4 regions of the Allobosea sp. 2KB_26 genome follow, and region 4 is predicted to be linked to each of the others. Evidence: riboswitches for the same ligand, from Rfam matches in the RefSeq annotation. Region 4 holds a riboswitch; each other region holds the start of a gene.
What was found. Region 4 has a riboswitch for cobalamin ahead of AB4099_RS20080 (TonB-dependent receptor plug domain-containing protein). Riboswitches for the same ligand answer to the same signal wherever they lie in the genome.
Positions count from the first base shown of each region.

Region 1: linked by a shared signal. The riboswitch ahead of AB4099_RS18475 (ribonucleoside-diphosphate reductase subunit alpha) and the one ahead of AB4099_RS20080 (TonB-dependent receptor plug domain-containing protein) in region 4 are both predicted to bind cobalamin.
Region 2: linked by a shared signal. The riboswitch ahead of metE (5-methyltetrahydropteroyltriglutamate--homocysteine S-methyltransferase) and the one ahead of AB4099_RS20080 (TonB-dependent receptor plug domain-containing protein) in region 4 are both predicted to bind cobalamin.
Region 3: linked by a shared signal. The riboswitch ahead of AB4099_RS18465 (ABC transporter substrate-binding protein) and the one ahead of AB4099_RS20080 (TonB-dependent receptor plug domain-containing protein) in region 4 are both predicted to bind cobalamin.

Region 1 covers NZ_JBFRHE010000006.1:230,312-234,767, reverse strand. The annotation lists gene AB4099_RS18485 (efflux transporter outer membrane subunit) at 1-329, opposite strand, end outside; gene cobF (precorrin-6A synthase (deacetylating)) at 767-1,528, opposite strand; cobalamin riboswitch at 1,790-1,991, shown strand; gene AB4099_RS18475 (ribonucleoside-diphosphate reductase subunit alpha) at 2,110-4,456, shown strand, end outside.
Region 2 covers NZ_JBFRHE010000006.1:244,112-248,567, reverse strand. The annotation lists gene metE (5-methyltetrahydropteroyltriglutamate--homocysteine S-methyltransferase) at 1-1,161, opposite strand, end outside; cobalamin riboswitch at 1,271-1,495, opposite strand; gene AB4099_RS18520 (TonB-dependent hemoglobin/transferrin/lactoferrin family receptor) at 1,775-4,045, shown strand; gene AB4099_RS18515 (hypothetical protein) at 4,160-4,456, shown strand, end outside.
Region 3 covers NZ_JBFRHE010000006.1:225,134-229,589, forward strand. The annotation lists gene AB4099_RS18455 (ABC transporter ATP-binding protein) at 1-729, opposite strand, end outside; gene AB4099_RS18460 (FecCD family ABC transporter permease) at 726-1,751, opposite strand; gene AB4099_RS18465 (ABC transporter substrate-binding protein) at 1,760-2,788, opposite strand; cobalamin riboswitch at 3,065-3,275, opposite strand; gene AB4099_RS18470 (ribonucleotide-diphosphate reductase subunit beta) at 3,366-4,456, opposite strand, start outside.
Region 4 covers NZ_JBFRHE010000007.1:214,760-219,215, reverse strand. The annotation lists gene AB4099_RS20095 (FixH family protein) at 1-364, shown strand, start outside; gene AB4099_RS20090 (heavy metal translocating P-type ATPase) at 370-2,577, shown strand; gene ccoS (cbb3-type cytochrome oxidase assembly protein CcoS) at 2,574-2,750, shown strand; cobalamin riboswitch at 2,768-2,968, shown strand; gene AB4099_RS20080 (TonB-dependent receptor plug domain-containing protein) at 3,089-4,456, shown strand, end outside.

The sequences.
Region 1 (4,456 bases), on a different contig from region 4:
TTGACCTGAGGAAACAGCGGGGCGACCGCCTGGATCCTGCTCGCGCGCGCTTCGCGGATCCGCGCTTTCGCCTGGGCTACATCGAGGTTGCCCGCGATCGCCTCCGTGACGAGCCCGTTCAGGACCGGGTCCTTGAATTGCCGCCACCATTCCGACGGAGCGGCAGGCCGAGCAGCCGAAGCTCCGCCATTCCATCGGGCCGGCAGATCTTGCGCGGGAGCAACATAGTCCGGACCGACCGAGCAGGCACCCAGGCAGAACAGAACTGGCAACGCGAGCAGCCTCGTCCGGTCCGATTTCAGCCTGTCGCGAGAGTGCATCCCGTCCATGTCCGCCGCATTGGCGACCTTTCCACTCCGGGCGGAAAGAGCGCAGATCGGCGGTCATAGGCGCCGTATTTCAGAATGATTCCAAAGACGAAGCCCCCGCGGGATGCCGGTCTCTGGCTATCGTGAACGCCTACAAAGCGGCCCGACGAATTGCAAGGCGCCAAACCTACGAAAGCGGTTCATCGGGGTTTGAGCCAGGGCCAACTCGGGGTGATCCGACGGCCAACGCGACCGCGATACCTTCCGCCCTGCTCCCGTAGACGTGGCTATATGGGTCGGCAACGACGCGCGATCGGCGGCTGAGCTCGGTCATCGGGAGATCCGGCGCGATGGCTTCGCTTTCAGCTCCGGGCAAACAGCCCGGGAGAGCAATCCGCCCGACGAGGCGAACGGAGGCATGACGACATCTCCATGTCTTCATGAGCGCATTGCGCCGTTCAGTCCTCGTCGCGTCTCCGAAGCAGATAGGTGTCCATGATCCAGCCCTTTTCCTCTCGGGCTTCGCGCCGGATGCGCTCGATATCGCCCATCACCTCCGACAGCCTTCCGGCGACCAGAATCTCATCCTCGGTCCCGAGATAGGCGCCCCAATAGATATCGAGATCTTCACCCGCGACACGCTTGAAGGCCTGGTCCCCGTCGAGCATGACGACCACACTATCGAGGTTGTTGGGAAAGCCTTCCGCGAGTTTGCGTCCAGTGGTGATCAACACGGGCTCGCCGATCCGGTTGAGCGCCACCCGGTGTCGAGCCGCAAGGGCCTGCACACTGCTGATACCCGGGATCACATCGTATTCGAGCGCAAAGCCCTTGGCGCGAATCTGCTCGATGATCCGGAGCGTGCTGTCATAGAGCGTGGGATCCCCCCAGACGAGGAAGGCTCCGCATTCACCCTCCCCGAGTTCTCTCGTGAACAGGCCCTCGTAGTCATGGGCAATACGGGCATGCCATTCGTCGACGCTTCCACGGTAATTCGTTCCAGCGGCCGCACGCTCGGGGATCGGAACCTGAACCAGGCGATAATCCGAGCCTTCGATGAAGCGCTCGCAGATGTCCTTCCGCAGCCGTCCGAGCTCCGCCTTGTCTGTCCCCTTGTCGGGAATGAAGAAGACATCGACCTGGTTGAGGGCGTTGATCGCCTGGACCGTGACATAGTCAGGATTGCCGGCACCAATTCCGATGATCAGGATCTTGCGCATTCGGCCTCCATGTCCGGGCTCAGATGCCCCACCGTCCCAAAGCCATAACATGGAGGACGGCAGCACGAGCAGCTGCGCCATGACGCCCTCGGGCCCGGCGCCGAATGTAATTCGGCGCCGGTTTGCATCGATGGTGGTGATCCCGGGCTCATCGCGAGATGGCGGAGACAGGACGCAGAAGCGGCCAATTCGACCAATCCCGCTCTTCACAGGCTAACGGGTAGGCCGCGGCAAGCTGTTGACAGAATCATCGCGCTAACCACTAGATATGGTGGTCACGGTCTCTCGAGTCGCAAGATCGAGAGCTAAGAGGGAAGCCGGTGCGAAACCGGCGCTGCCCCCGCAACTGTCAGCGGCGAGTACTTGTCCAGGATATCAGTCACTGAGGCCACCAGGCCTTGGGAAGACGGGACAAGAGCGATGACCCGCGAGCCAGGAGACCTGCCGCGACAGCAGAATCGTCCTCGGGCGGGGTGTCCCGGTGGATCGCTTGGTCATGTCTGCGGGCGCTCGTCGCCGCGACATTCTCCGTTGCGACTCCGCCAGGCCTTTGCCCCCTACAGATTGGGGTTTGAAAGCCGATGTCCCTCGCGACCGATACCATCCGCCCTGAGACGTTCAGCCCGATCGCGTCGCAAGGCAGCGATACGCGATCGACTGCGGAACCGGCCTACCAGGTGATCCGCCGCAATGGCAGTGTCACCCCTTTCGACGCCTCCAAGATCAGCATCGCGCTGACCAAGGCGTTCCTGGCGGTCGAGGGCAGCAGCGCCGCCGCATCGCGCCGGATCCACGACATCGTCGCGGAGTTGACCCAGCAGATCATCGCCGGGCTGACGCGGCGCGCCGATGCCGGCCGCACCTTCCATATCGAGGATGTGCAGGATCAGGTCGAACTCGCGCTGATGCGCAGCGAACACCATAAGGTCGCCCGCGCCTATGTGCTCTACCGCGAGGAGCGAGCCCAGGAGCGGGCCCGCGCCAAGGCGGAAGCGAAGCCTGCGGTCGCCACGGCACCGGTGCTGCGCATGAAGGCGGCCGACGGCGCGCTCGTGCCGCTCGACGCGGCGCGCCTCGCAACTGTCATTCGCGAAGCCTGCGCCGGGCTTGACGGCGTCTCGGCCGAAGCCGTGCTGAGCGAAGCGCAGCGTAACCTCTATGACGGCATCAGCCAGGACGAGTTGGCGCAGGCACCGATCCTGGCCGCGCGAACTTTGGTCGAGACCGAGCCGAACTATTCCAAGGTCTCGGCTCGCCTCCTGCTCGACAAGCTCCGCCACGAGGCGTTGAGCTTCGTCTCCGGCCGGCCGGAACAGGCCACTCAGTCAGAAATGTCAGGGCGTTATGGCGACTATCTCCACGCCTATGTGAAGACCGGCATTGCCAACGAACTGCTCGATCCCGAGCTTGGACGCTTCGATCTCGCCCGGCTTGCGGCTGCGCTCAAGCCGGAGCGCGACCTCCAGTTCGACTATCTCGGCTTCCAGACGCTCTATGACCGCTATTTCCTGCATGTCCGAGGCAACCGCTTCGAGCTGCCGCAGGCCTTCTTCATGCGTGTCGCGATGGGTTTGGCGATCCGCGAGATCGACCGCGAGGCGCGAGCGATCGCCTTCTACGACCTGCTCTCCTCTTTCGACTTCATGGCCTCGACGCCGACCCTGTTCAACGCAGGAACCCTCAGGCCGCAGCTCTCCTCCTGCTTCCTGACCACGGTGCCGGACGATCTCGACGGCATCTTCAAGGCGGTGAAGGACAACGCCCTGCTGGCCAAATATTCCGGCGGGCTCGGCAATGATTGGACGCCCGTGCGCGGCCTCGGTGCCCATATCAAGGGCACCAATGGCGAGAGCCAGGGCATCGTGCCCTTCCTCAAGGTCGCCAACGACACCGCGATCGCCGTCAATCAGGGCGGCAAGCGCAAGGGCGCGGTCTGCGCCTATCTCGAAACCTGGCATGTCGACGTCGAGGAGTTCCTCGACCTGCGCAAGAACACCGGCGACGACCGCCGCCGTACCCATGACATGAACACCGCGAACTGGATCCCCGACCTGTTCATGCAGCGCGTTGCGGCCGGGGGGCAGTGGACCCTGTTCTCGCCTGACGAGACGCCCGACCTCCACGATCTCTACGGCAAGCCGTTCAAGGCGGCCTATGAGGCCTATGAGGCCAAGGCCGAACGCGGCGAGATCAAGGTATTCAAGCGCCTGAACGCCCTCGATCTCTGGCGCAAGATGCTGACCATGCTGTTCGAAACCGGCCATCCCTGGATCACCTTCAAGGATGCCTGCAACCTGCGCTCGCCGCAGCAGCATGCCGGCGTGGTGCATTCCTCGAACCTGTGCACCGAGATCACGCTGAACACCTCGGCCGACGAGGTCGCCGTCTGCAATCTGGGCTCGATCAACCTGGCTGCCCATGTAACGGCGGACGGGCTCGACCGGGCCCGGCTCGGCAAGACGGTCGCGACCGCGATGCGAATGCTCGACAATGTCATCGACATCAATTTCTACACGATCCCCGAGGCGCGCCGCTCGAACCTGCGCCATCGTCCGGTCGGCCTCGGCATCATGGGCTTCCAGGATGCGCTGCAGACCCTGCGCCTGCCCGCCGCGTCCGAGGGCGCCGTCGCCTTCGCCGATAGCTCGATGGAGGCGATCAGCTGGTTTGCGATCTCGGCCTCGGTCGCTCTTGCCGCCGAGCGCGGTCGCTACCCGAGCTTCGAGGGCTCGCTCTGGTCGAAGGGCATCCTGCCGATCGACTCGCTCGACATTCTCTCCGACGCCCGCGACGGCGATGTCGAGCTCGATCGCTCGACGACGCTGGACTGGGACAGCCTGCGCGAGCGGGTGAAGACCACCGGCATGCGCAACTCGAACTGCATGGCGATTGCCCCGACTGCAACGATCTCCAACATCGTCGGTGTCT
Region 2 (4,456 bases), on a different contig from region 4:
AAGGGCTTTGCCCAGCACCGAGAGCTCGCCCATCTTCTGCACGGAGAAGGCGAGCCAGCTCTTCAGGTCGACATCGAGATCGGTTTCGAGATCGAGATCGATCGGTGTGTGCAGCAGCGAGCAGGACGGCGCGATCTGGACATGGTCGGTACCGCGCTTGGCCACAACCGGCTCGAGCCGGTCGAGCAGCGCCGGCAGGTTGGCACGCCAGATGTTGCGGCCATCGATCATGCCGAGCGACAGAACGAGCCCATGCGGCGCCTTGGCGAGCACCCCCTCGAGCTGTGAGGGTGCGCGCACGAGGTCGAGATGGAGGCCGGCGACCGGCAGCGCGACCGCCGTGTCGAGATTGTCGCCGAGACCACCGAAATAGGTCGTCAGCATGACCTTCAGCTGCGGCAAGGCATGGGCGATGGTGGCATAGGTCCGGCGCAGGGCGTCGCGGGCGGCCTCGTCGAGATCGAGCACCAGACAAGGCTCGTCGATCTGGACCCATTCAGCGCCGTTGGCGGAAAGGCGGCGCAGCACATCGATATAGACCGGCAGCAACTCGCCGAGCAGCGAGAGCGGATCGAGGCTGGCGTCCTTGCTCTTGCCGAGCTTCAAAAAGGTGACCGGCCCAAGCAGAACGGGGCGGGTGTCGTAGCCGAGTGACTTGGCTTCACGATACTCGTCGACCGCCTTGAGCGAGGACAGTGCGAAGCGCTGTCCAGTCGCGAATTCCGGCACCATGTAGTGGTAGTTGGTGTCGAACCACTTGGTCATTTCCTGCGCAGGGGCGCCGTGGGAATGCTCGTGGTCGTGGTGGGCATGGCCGCAGGAGGTGTGCGGCTCGGTCTCGCCTTGCGCGCCTCGCGCCATGGCGAAATAGGTTGGCAGCCCGACCGGACCACCCTTCCAGCCATAGATCTCGGGAATCGCGCCGACCATCACGCTGGTGTCCAGCACCTGATCGTAGAACGAGAAGTCGTTCGACGGGATGACGGTGACGCCGCGTGCCTTCTGGCGGGCCCAGTTGGCGGCGCGCAGGGCGGCGGCGGTGTCGAGCAGGTCCTTTTCGGTCGACTTGCCCGACCAATAGCTTTCGAGAGCGAGCTTGAGTTCGCGACGCGGACCAATGCGCGGCGTCCCAAGGGTCGCGACAGGAAGTGAAGATGACATAGGCTTACCCCAAAAGTTGGGAGCAAAGGCCAAAGCGGACGCGTCCGGGATTCCGCCGGCGAAGAGCCTGCGCAATCGCAAAGCGCTCCACCGGGACACCCCGCCCGAGGACGTTCAGTTCGTCGAGGCAGGTCTCCTGGCTCACGGGTCATCGCTGCTGTCCGGCCTTCCCGAGACCTTGCCGGCCTCAGTGACACATCTTGGACAGCGGCTCACCGCTTACAGTTGCGGGGGCAGCGCCGGCCTTGCCCAGGTCAATAGCGACCTCGACGCACCGGCTTCCCTCTTAGCTCCGGGCAAACAGACCCGGAGAACCACGACAGCCCAACCTAGGTCCAAATGCTCGCCGCAGTCAATGGAAATATAAAGACATCTTTATGTCTCCATGTCGCTATCTGTGTCGACTGGCCCTGCTACGACTGCGGGATGTTCCATGGTTGCGCGCAGACGATGCGGGGCAAGAAGTTCCCGCGCGGCTGCTAAAGTAGAATAATTAGAATCTATATCTATTACAGATTGCAAATGTAGTTCGCGCGACAAAAGCGCATCAGAAAGCACTGTGTTAAATTTACAATTGCGAATCCTAGTACCGGCGGACTACATCCACCCGCAAATGGACTGGGGTCTTCCAATGAAGAACAAATCAAAACTATATTTTTCAGCCGCATTCCTTTTTACAATCCTTCAAAGCACGATTTGTTACTCTCAAGCGATCGCGGATGGCGGCAGTGCGTCACCGGCGTTCACGCTCGACCAGATTACGGTCACGGCGACACGTGGTGAGAAGCAGGCTCTCGATGTTCCCGGCGTCGTGAACGTTATCTCACGGCAGGAACTCGACGAGCGCATGACGCGCGACATGCAGGACCTCGTGCGCTATCAGCCCGGCGTCAGCGTCAACCGCCTGACCAGCGGCACCGACCCGTTCAGCAACCTCGATGGCTTCACGATCCGCGGGGTCGGCGGAAACCGCGTCCAGATGCAGGTCGATGGATCGCGGGTGATCGAACGCATCACCGATGGCAATCGCAACTTCGTCGAGATGCCCTTCCTGAAGAGTGTCGAGATCGTGCGTGGCCCGGGCTCCGTGCTCTGGGGCGCCGATGCTCTGGGCGGCATCGTCGCCTACCGTACGCTCGATCCCCAGGACCTGCTGAAAGGCAAGGACAAGCCGTATGCCGTACGTCTCGATGCCGGGTATGATAGTTTCGACCGCTCCTTCACCAAGACCGGCATCGCAGCCTTCAGGCTCACCCCTGCCCTCGAAGCCATTGTCGGCCTGAGCCAGAAGACGGCGGAGGAGGCCAAACTCAGCCGTGCCCGGGCCGATGGCGGCCGCTGGGGCTGCCCCGTGCCGAGCCTGCGCTATCTCGGCTGCGACACGCTGAACCCGCTCGACAGCACGGTTTGGAACGCCTTCGGCAAGATCGTCTTCTCGCCGACGACAGACCATACGTTCAAGCTGACCGGCGAGTATTTCGATAACAGCTCAAAGGTAAACCAGCTATGGGACTACAATGTCCTCGCGTCTGGCCTCCGCAACGGACCCTATATCCGAGACGAAGTGAAGTCGCGCCAGCGCATCGCCTTCGAGCATCAATGGGATGTCGGCGCGAGCTTCCTCGACTCGATCCGCTGGCAGGCATCGTTCTCGCCGCAGAAGCGTGAGGTCACCAATAATCGCTACCAGACGCAGACCAACAACCAGCAGCGTTTCACCCGCGGCTTCCTCGACTACTCCGAGCAATTCTCCCAGCTCGATATCCAGGCCAAGTCGAGCTTCGCACTCGGCTCGAGCTTCCACAGGCTGACCTACGGTTTCCAGGGCGACATCACCAAGACCGATTATGAGCGTCGCGACGACGTCCGGAACATGTCGACGGGCGTCACCACCACGACGATCGCAGGCGGCTTCAACTTCGCCAACGCGACGACCACGCGCTATGATTTCTATCTGCAAGACGAAATCGAGTTGCTGAACGGTCGCTGGACGATCACGCCGGGCGTCCGCCATGCCAATTACAACATCGATCCGAGCATTGGACCGGGCTACGTCATCGTGCCGGGCAAGGCGCCGCGCGAGATCGAGTCGCACAAGCTGATCCCGCAGGTCGGCACGATCTTCAAGCTCGACGAGACCTATTCGCTCTATGCCCGCTACGCCCAAGGCTTCAAGATGCCGACGGCGCAGCAGCTCTATACTTCGCTGCCCATGGGCACTCAGAATCTGATCCCGAACCCGGATCTCAAGCCCGAGAGCGTCAACTCCTACGAAGGCGGCATTCGCGGCCGCTTCGACAATGGCTGGTTCTCGGTCGGCGTCTTCCATGCCGACTACAAGGATTTCATTCAGAACTTCGCGACGATTCCCGGCACGACCGATCTGACCTATCGCAACCTGTCGAGCGTAAAGATCTCCGGTATCGAGGCATCGGCCGAGTGGAAATTCCACGAGCGCTGGCTCGCCAATGTCGCGGTGAGCTACCAGTACGGTACGCAGAAAGCCGATGCTGGCGCTTTGACGACGCCCTATAACTCGATCACCCCTCTGACCGCCGTGGCCGGCCTGAAGTACCTGATGCCGGAATATGGTCTGGAAGCCGAAATCATCGGAACCTTCGGAGCGGGTGTCACCCGCGCCAGCGCACCGACGATCTTCAAGCCGGCGGGCTACTCGGTATTCGATGCCTTCCTGAACTGGAAGCCGACCTCGTACATCACAGTCCGCGGCGGCGTGCAAAACATCTTCGATCGTCGTTATTTCTCGAACGTCTACAATTTCGACAAGGTTCCGGCTTCGGCCGCTGTCGCCGCGACCACGCCGCTCGAGCTGCAGACCGCGCCCGGCCGCACATTCAAGCTGGCCGCTTCGGTCGAGTTCTGAGGCGCAACGAAGCAGCGCCACCCATTGACGGACCGCAGCTGTGACAGGCGCGGCCAGTCACGCGACGCTCTGACCGAGACCCCGGAGCGTCGCCTCTTTCCCTTGGAGCCCCCGATGACAAACACCACACATCCTCGCGAACTGCTGAAACAGCCTCCCGCCGAAATCTTGGCAGGCCTGCCCGCGATGGGCCGCGTCATGCTGAGTGCACGCTCCGGCGGCGCGACCCATGAGCGCATGGGCGCGGTCGGTGCCGTCACCATCGAGGCGAACAAGGCGCGCCTCACTGGCGAGTTCCACGACAGCACGCTCGATCTTTCGGTCGTGACCCGTCTGGTCGCGGACCGCACCAGCAAGATGCGCGACCGGGTGCTGCCCAGGCTCGAGTGCCAGGACGCTGCCGGCGAGGTG
Region 3 (4,456 bases), on a different contig from region 4:
CGATGCGGCGCGGCGGATGGAGACCGCGACACCGAAGACATGCTGGATCAGCGGTTCGGTCATCACGGTTTCCGGCGTCCCGGCATCGACCAGCTTGCCCTCATGCAGCACGGCGATCTCGTCGCAGAAAAGCGAGGCCAGGTTGAGATCGTGCAACGCCATGATGCAGGTGATGCCCAGGCGCCTGATCAGTGTCAGGATCGATAGCTGATGCTGGATATCGAGATGGTTGGTCGGCTCGTCGAGGATGAGTTCACTCGGCATTTGTGCCAATGCGCGCGCGATGTGGACGCGCTGGCGCTCTCCGCCCGATAGAGTGTGCCAGAACTGGTCATGCCGATCGGCCATATCGACGCGCGCCAGCGCGGCCTCGACCGCGTCTTCGTCGGTCCTTGTCCAGGAGGCGAGTGCGCCGCGATGCGGGGTCCGTCCGAGTCTGACGACGTCGCACACGGAGAGCTGGATCTCGGTCGTCGCCTGCTGCTCGACAAAGGCCAGGCGCCGGGCGAGTTCGTGCCGCGGCAAGGTGCCGATTTCACAGTCATCGAGTGTCACCACGCCGCTGGCGACCTTGCGCAGGCGGCAGAGCAGCCGCAACAGGCTCGACTTCCCCGAGCCGTTGGGGCCGATGAGACCGAGAATCTTTCCGGGTTTGGCGTGCAGCGTCACGCCGTCCACGATCATGCGCCCACCGGCGCTCCAACGGACGTCACGCGCAGCCAGCGTCATGCCGGCCGCCTTGCACGATAGAGTATGAAGGCGAAAGCCGGGGCCCCGAACAGCGCCGTCACGACGCCAATCGGCAGAATCTGCTGCGGCACCAGCGTCCGCGACAGAATGTCGGCAAGAATCATGAAGATTGCACCGATGATCAGGCATGCCGGGAGTAGCCGGGCATGGGCTGGGCCCGTCAGGAAGCGCGCGGCGTGAGGTATGACAAGACCGACGAATCCGATCGTGCCGACGATGCTGACCATGGTCGCGGTCATGACGGCCGTGGTCGCGAATAGCACGATGCGCACGCGGGTCACCGCCACGCCCAATGCGGCGGCGGCATCCGCCCCGAAGGCGAACGCATCGAGCGCCTTCGTATGAAAGATGCAGACGGCGAAGCCCGCGAAGGCCACTGGCGTGGCGAGCCAGACATCGGGCCAGCGCACGCCTCCGAAATTGCCGAGAAGCCAGAACATCACGCCGCGGGCCTGTTCGGCACTGGCCAGCGTGGTGACGATCGTCGCGGTCGCCGCATTGAACAGCTGCGATCCGGCGACGCCTGCGAGAATCACGCGGTCGGTCGCGCCGCCGGACCCGGCGGCGAGCAAGGCCACGATGACAAGTGCAGCAATGGCGCCGAGGAAGGCTCCACCGGATATGCTGAGTGCAGCGCCGCCGAAGCCCAGGATCATCACCGCGACCGCACCCGTCGAGGCTCCGGCCGAGATACCAAGGATATAGGGTTCTGCGAGAGGATTACGCAGGAGCGCCTGCAGGATCGCGCCCGAAAGCGCGAGCGCTCCTCCGCAGAGGGCCGCCACCACAGCCCGGCTCAAGCGGTAGTCAAAGATGACGCCCTGCTGGATCGCGCTCACGGGGTAGTCGAGATCGAACAACCCGTTGCCCAGGGCTTTGAAGACCGTGGCAAGCGGGATCGACATCTCTCCGATCGTCACGGCGAGTGCGATCGCGAGTATCAGCAGGACGAAGGCGAGGAGCGCTACTGCGCCCCTCGCCGACCAGTTGGGCCGAACCACTCCATGGCTCACTTGGTGAGGCCGAAGCTCTTGATGCCGTTGGCCAGCGCCTCGATGCCGTCGATCGTATCAAGCCCGGCCCTGGTCGCGCCGACATCCATGATCACGATCCGCTGCTGCCGGCTGGCGTCGAGCTTGCTCGCAACCGCGTCGGTCTTGAGGAAGTCGAGCTTGAGATTGATGTCGTCTGCCGGGAAACGCCGGCGATCCATCTTGACCACGACGATGACGGCAGGGTTGGTGGAAGCGACGGTCTCCCAACCGACCAGCGGCCATTCCTCGTTGGTGGTGATGACGTTCCGGGCGCCGAGCTTCGACAGGATATAGGCAGGCACGCCATTCTTGCCGGCCAGGAAGGCGTCCCCCTTGATGTCCTTGCTGGAGAACCAGACGACGACAGGAACATCCTGCGGCTTGATCCCGGCAACAGAAGCGACCGCCTTGTCCTCGCGCGCCTTCAATTCAGCGACCAGCGCCTCGGCGCGATCGGAGACATCGAAGATCTGCCCGAACTCGCGAATATTGCGATAGACGAGTTCCATCGTGAACATCTGCGTGCGGACGCCGTCGCCCGGCCCGGAATTGTCCTTGCCGACGCAATCGGTGGGGGAAACGTAGGTCGGCACTTTCAGCTTCGCAAACTGGTCGCGCTTGCCGACGATACCGTTGGGGCCGATATGCCATTCGAACATCGCAGTCACGAGGTCCGGCTCCTGGGCGACGACAGCCTCGAAACTCGGATCGTTGTCGGCAAGCCGCTTCACCTTGGCGTTGACCGCCTCATAGGGCTTCGCGACAGGGCTGAACCACACGGCTGTGCCCACGACCTTGTCGCCGAGCCCGAGCGCGTAGAGGATCTCGGTCTGCGTCTGTCCGACAGCCACGACGCGCTTTGGCGCCTGGTTGAACGTTATCGTCTCCCGGCAATTCTCCAGCGTCAGCGGATACTGCGTCGGTGCGGCCAAGGCCGCTCCCGACATCGACATGCCGATGGCTGCGACGAACGAAAGGCAAGAAAGGCGTGCAGCGCTGCGCATTGAAATCTCCGATAGCGTCGAGCGGCCGCATGCGTCGCGAAGCTCGTGGGCCTCGCACGGTCGATCTTGAAATGTAACAGTATTACAATTTTGATAGGCCGCTCGATACGTCTGCGTCAAGCGCTCTGCCACGACTGCGATGGCGTGGTTCAGCATCATGGACATGGAATTCATCGCTCCCCGAGATGACGAGCCGGGAGCTTGAGCGGATCGGTTCGGGGGTGCCGGTCTACGACCTGCCGCCGACGCAAATCCCCCCGGACACCCCGCCCGAAAGACGCTTCTGCGATCAGGGCAGGTCTCCTGGCTCGCGGGTCAGCGCTGGCTTCGCCCGGCCTTCCCGGCGTTGAGAGCGCCAGTGGACGATGGGAGAAGAGCTCGCCGCTTACAGTTGCGGGGGCAGCCTCGGATTCGGCGCAGGGCGCCTCACCGAATTCCCTCTTAGCTTCGGGCCTGAGCCCGAAGAACCTTGATCGCGGCCGACCATAGAGGGGCCCAACGCGGCGTCAAGCCGCAGGCACCGACCACACCGCTTGCTGATGGAGCCCTGCAGTGAGGCGGCCCCATCCTTCTCGGCTCACTCCCAGCTCAGGGCGCCGCCGTTCTGGTATTCGATGACGCGGGTCTCGAAGAAGTTCTTCTCCTTCTTCAGGTCCATCGCCTCGCTCATCCAGGGAAACGGGTTTTCCGTTTCCGCGAAGACGGGGCTGAGGCCGAGTTGCGCACAACGGCGGTTGGCGATGAAATGCATGTACTGCTCGCAGAGCGCGGCATTGAGGCCGAGGAAACCGCGCGGCATGGTGTCCCGGCCATAGGCGGCCTCAAGTTCGGCAGCGTTGCGAATCATGCCGCGCAACTCGTCCTGGAAGGCCCTGGTCCAGAGATGCGGGTTCTCGATCTTGATCTGGTTGATCACGTCGATGCCGAAATTCAGGTGAATGCTCTCGTCGCGCAGGATGTACTGGTACTGCTCGGCGATGCCGACCATCTTGTTGCGCCGGCCGAGCGACAGGATCTGGGCAAAGCCGGTGTAGAACCACATGCCTTCGAAGATCACGTAGAAGGCGACGAGGTCGCGCAGGAAGGCCTGATCGGCCTCGGGCGTGCCGGTCTCGAAATCGGGGTCGTCGAGATGCTGGGTATGCTTCAGCGCCCAGGCCGCCTTGTCGGTGATCGAGGGCACCTCGCGATACATGTTGAAGAGCTCACCCTCGTCGAGGCCGAGGCTTTCGACGATGTACTGGAAGGTGTGGGTGTGCACCGCCTCCTCGAAAGCCTGGCGCAGCAGGTATTGCCGGCATTCCGGATTGGTGAGATGGCGGTAGATCGCGAGCACAATGTTGTTGGCGACGAGGCTTTCGGACGCCGCGAAGAAGCCGAGATTGCGCTTGATCGCGCGACGCTCGTCCTCGGTCAGCCCGTCCTTCGATTTCCACAGGGCGATATCGGCCTGCATCGAGACCTCTGTCGGCATCCAATGGTTGTTGCAGCCGGCGAGGTACTTCTCCCAGGCCCATTTGTACTTGAGCGGCAACAACTGGTTCACGTCGGCGCGGCAGTTGATCATTCGCTTCTCGTCGACGCTGACGCGCCCGCCGGAGCGATCGATCTCGCCGAGGCCGGTGGCGTCGGCTTGGGCTCCGCCGGGGGCGGCCGGATTGGGATCGA
Region 4 (4,456 bases):
TGTGAAGAGCGCCTACGAGACCAGCCAGCGCTTCAACAGCGAGATCGCGCGCATGCAGGCCCAGGCCGCACGCGGCTGGCTGGCCCAGAGTGAGGTCGTGCGTGCCGGCGCCGACGCGGTCGTTTCGCTCTCGCTGAAGGACAAGGCGGGCGCAGCCGTGACAGGGCTCGCAGTCGAGGCGAAGCTCCAGCACCCGGCGACGCGGCAGCAGGACCGCAGCATGACGCTGACCGAAACAGCCCCGGGCCACTATGGCGCGACGGTGCCGGAACTGCATGCCGGCGCCTGGACCCTGGTGGTCGAGGCGAAGCGCGATGGGGACCCGACCTTCTCCTCTCGCAGCCGCATCATGCTGAAGGAGTGAATCGCGTGGCCGCGCAGCAGGATCTCTCCGTCTTCGTCCGCCATCGCGAAAGCGGGGTCGCGGGCATGGAACTCGCGGTGGAGAACATCCGCTGCGCCGGCTGCATGCACGCGATCGAGAACGGCCTTGCCCATGAGACCGGTATCCTCAGCGCCCGGGTCAATCTCGCGCTGAAGCGCGTCACGGTGGAATGGACGGAGGGCGCACTGCGCCCAGAGGCCGTGATCGAGCGCCTCTCCCGGCTTGGCTTCAAGGCCTACCCCTTCCTGCCCGCCTCCGGACGTGATGACGACACAAGCGAGGAAAGGCGGCTGCTGCGCTATCTCGGCGTCGCCGGCTTCGCCTCGATGAACATCATGCTGCTCTCCGTCTCGGTCTGGTCGGGCAATAGCAGCGACATCAATCCGGTCACGCGCGACTTCTTTCACTGGCTCTCGGCGCTGATTGCCCTGCCGACCGCCGCCTATGCCGGCCGCCCCTTCTTCGAGAGTGCGCTCCGGGCTCTGCGAGCCGGCGCCGTCAACATGGACGTGCCGATCACGCTCGGCATCGTGCTCGCGCTCGGCATGTCGGTGGTGGTGACCTGGAACCACGCCGAGCATGCCTATTTCGACGGCGCGGTGATGCTGATCTTCTTCCTGCTGATCGGGCGCTATCTCGACCAGCTGATGCGCCGCCGCACGCGCGACCTCGCTGGCAATCTTGCTGCGTTGAAGGCGGAAACCGCGACCCGGCTACTGCCGAATGGCGAGGCGATGGTGACGCCGATCGCGGCCATCGTGCCCGGCGACCGCGTCCTGATCCAGCCGGGCGAGCGCGTCAGTGTCGATGGCATCATCGAGACCGGCTCCTCCGAGATCGACCAGAGCCTCGTCACCGGTGAAACCCTGCCGCATGCCGTCATGGCCGGCGCGCAGGTCTATGCCGGTACCGTGAACCTCTCCGGGGCCCTGACCGTCAAGGTCGAGGCCGCAGCCAGTGGCACCCTGCTCGACGAGATCGATGCCCTGATGGCGCGCGCGGTCGAAAGCCGCTCGCGCTATGTCAAGCTTTCGGATCGGGCGGCTAGGCTCTACGCCCCTCTCGTCCACGCCACGGCGCTCGCGACCCTGCTGGGCTGGATGGCCTTCGGTCTGCCCTGGCCCGAAGCACTGATCATCGCCATCACCGTCCTGATCATCACCTGCCCCTGCGCGCTGGGGCTGGCGATTCCGGCTGTGCAGGTCGTTGCCGCCTCTGCCCTGTTCAGGCGCAAGGTCATGCTGAAGCAGGGCGACGCGCTGGAGCGCCTGGCCGAAGCCGATGTCGCTGTCTTCGACAAGACCGGCACCCTCACGCTGCCGGATCCCGATCTGGTCAATGGCGCCGAGATCGATGCCGCAACCTTGCAGGCGGCGGGCAGGCTGGCGGCCGCGAGCCGCCACCCCCTCGCCCGCGCCATCGCCCGTGCCGCCGGCCATCCTGCTCCTGCGAGCGATGTCAGCGAGAATCACGGCGCAGGCCTGAGCGCGATCGTGGATGGGATCGAGACCCGTCTCGGCAGCGTCACCTATTGCGAGGCCGGGGCCGAAGCCGCCATCGTCGCCGCGCGCCATCCCGCAGCCTCCCTGATCGCCTGGCGCCATGGCAATGAATGCGCCGTCTTCGCGGTCGATCAGAAGATCCGGCCGGAGGCGCGCGACTGTATCGCCGCGCTGCGCGGCCTCGGCCTCGAGATCCGCATTCTCTCCGGCGACCGAAGCGAAGCTGTCGCGCCGGTCGCCTCGGCCCTCGGCATCACGAAGGCGGAAGCCGGCCTGCGTCCCGACGAGAAGCTCAAGGCGCTCGACCGACTCAGCGCCAAGGGGCGCAAGGCGCTGATGATCGGCGACGGGCTCAACGACGCTCCGGCGCTTGCCAAGGCCCATGTCTCGATCTCGCCGATCAGCGCGACCGACCTGGCGCAGGCTTCGGCCGACATCGTCTTCATCGGCGACAGCCTGATGCCGGTCGCAGACAGCCTGCGCATCGCCCGCAGGGCGCGCAACCTCATGCTGGAAAACCTCTGGTTTGCGGTGCTGTACAATGCCGTCGCGGTGCCGATTGCCGTCGCGGGCTTCGCGACGCCGCTCGTCGCAGCCGTCGCGATGTCGGGCTCGTCACTGGTGGTCACGCTCAACGCGCTGCGCGCGGGACGCGGCCTGCCGCGGCAGAATACGGGAGTGGCGGCATGAATATCCTGGTGATCCTGTTCCCCCTGGCGCTCGGTCTCGGACTGCTGGGGTTGGCGGCCTTCTTCTGGTGCATGCGCACCGGCCAGTTCAGCGATCTCGAGGGACCGAGCTGGCGCATTTTGAGGGATGACGACCTGCGTTCGCCTGGGGACACCCGCACCAACGATCATTGACGCAGCGGCCATTCCGGCCTTACCTCGCCAGCGACGGTTCCCTTAGGGGATCAAAAGGGAACGCGGTGCGGATGGTTCGCCATTCAATGCCGTGGCTGCCCCCGCAACTGTAAGCGGCGAGCCTTTCGCCACACGCCACTGGGGCCCTCGGACCTGGGAAGGCGGCGACAAGGCACCGACCCGCGAGCCAGGAGACCTGCCGTCAGCCGTGGTCACACGCGAACACGTTCGGACGGGGTGTTTCGATCGCTTGTTGAACTGCACGCTGGCTAAGGGCAGCGGACGGGGCCTCGCGTTCGCGGTGACGTGCCACAGACGTCAACGCCCGAGGTCCCATCGTGATCCGTCCTCCCAAGGTTGCCCGGCGCAGCCGGCTGCTCATCACCCTGCCGCTCCTTGTCTCCGCCGGCTCCCTCCCCGCCAGAGAGGCCTCGGCCCAGTCAGCCACCGGCTCGATTGCCCTCGACGAAATCGTCGTCAGCGCGACGACGCGACCCACGCCAGCGCGCGAGATCGCCAATTCCGTGACCGTCATCACTGCCGGTGACATCGAGCGCGAGCAGCGCCGGACCCTGCCGCAGGCGCTCGCCGCCGTTCCCGGCCTCAATATCGTGCAGACCGGCGGGCCGGGCGGGCTGACCTCGGTCTTCATCCGCGGCACTAACTCCAACCACGTCAAGGTATTAATCGACGGCATCGAGGCCAACGACCCGTCGACCCCGAACCGCTCCTTCGATTTCGGCTCGCTGCTGACCGACGACATCGAGCGCATCGAAGTGCTGCGCGGACCGCAAAGCGGCCTCTACGGCGCCAACGCGCTGGGCGGCGTCATCTCGATCACCACCAAGCGTGGCGAGGGTCCGCCGAAGCTGACAGCCCGCGCCGAGGCCGGCTCATACGGCACCTTCAACCAGTCGGTCGGCCTCAGCGGCGGCGATGACCGCTTCAACTACGCCCTCAGCATCGCCCATTTCAAATCGGATTCGACCCCGGTGACGCCTCCCGGGCTCGTGCCGCCGGGGCGCCGCATCAACCCGAATTCCTACGACAATTGGACCTATTCGGCCCGGTTCGGCGTCGCGCTGTCCGATACGCTGTCTCTGAACTGGGTCGGCCGCTACACTGACGGCTACCTGCTCTTCACCGGCGATTCCGGCTTTCCGAGCACGCCCAGCAGCTTCCGCAGCAGCCAGGACTACAAGCAGGCCTTCACCCGCGGAGAGGTCGTCTGGGATCCGCTTGGTGGGCGCTTCGTCAATCGCTTCGGCCTGTCCTACAGCAATCAGGACCGCACCGGCCGCACGCCGAATGCGATTGGTATCCTCGGCCTGCCGACGGAGAATCTCGGCGAACGCACCAAGGTCGACTGGCGCGGCGACCTGGAGCTGATGAAGGGCCAGACCCTCGTGATGGGCCTGCAATACGAGCGCGAGCGGCTGGAAACCCGCGCGCTCACGGCATCCAACGGCAATACGGGCGCCTTTGCCGAACTGCAGTCGAATTTCGGCGACCGGCTCTTCATGGTCTCGAACATCCGCTACGACGATGACGAGACCTTTGGCGGCCACACGACCTATCGCTTCGCGCCAGCCTATATCGTGCCGGGGACCGAAACCAAGCTGAAGGCGAGCTACGGCACGGGGTTCAAGGCCCCGACCCTGAGCGAGCGCTTCAGCGATTCTCGACCGGCCTTCAACTTCTTCGGC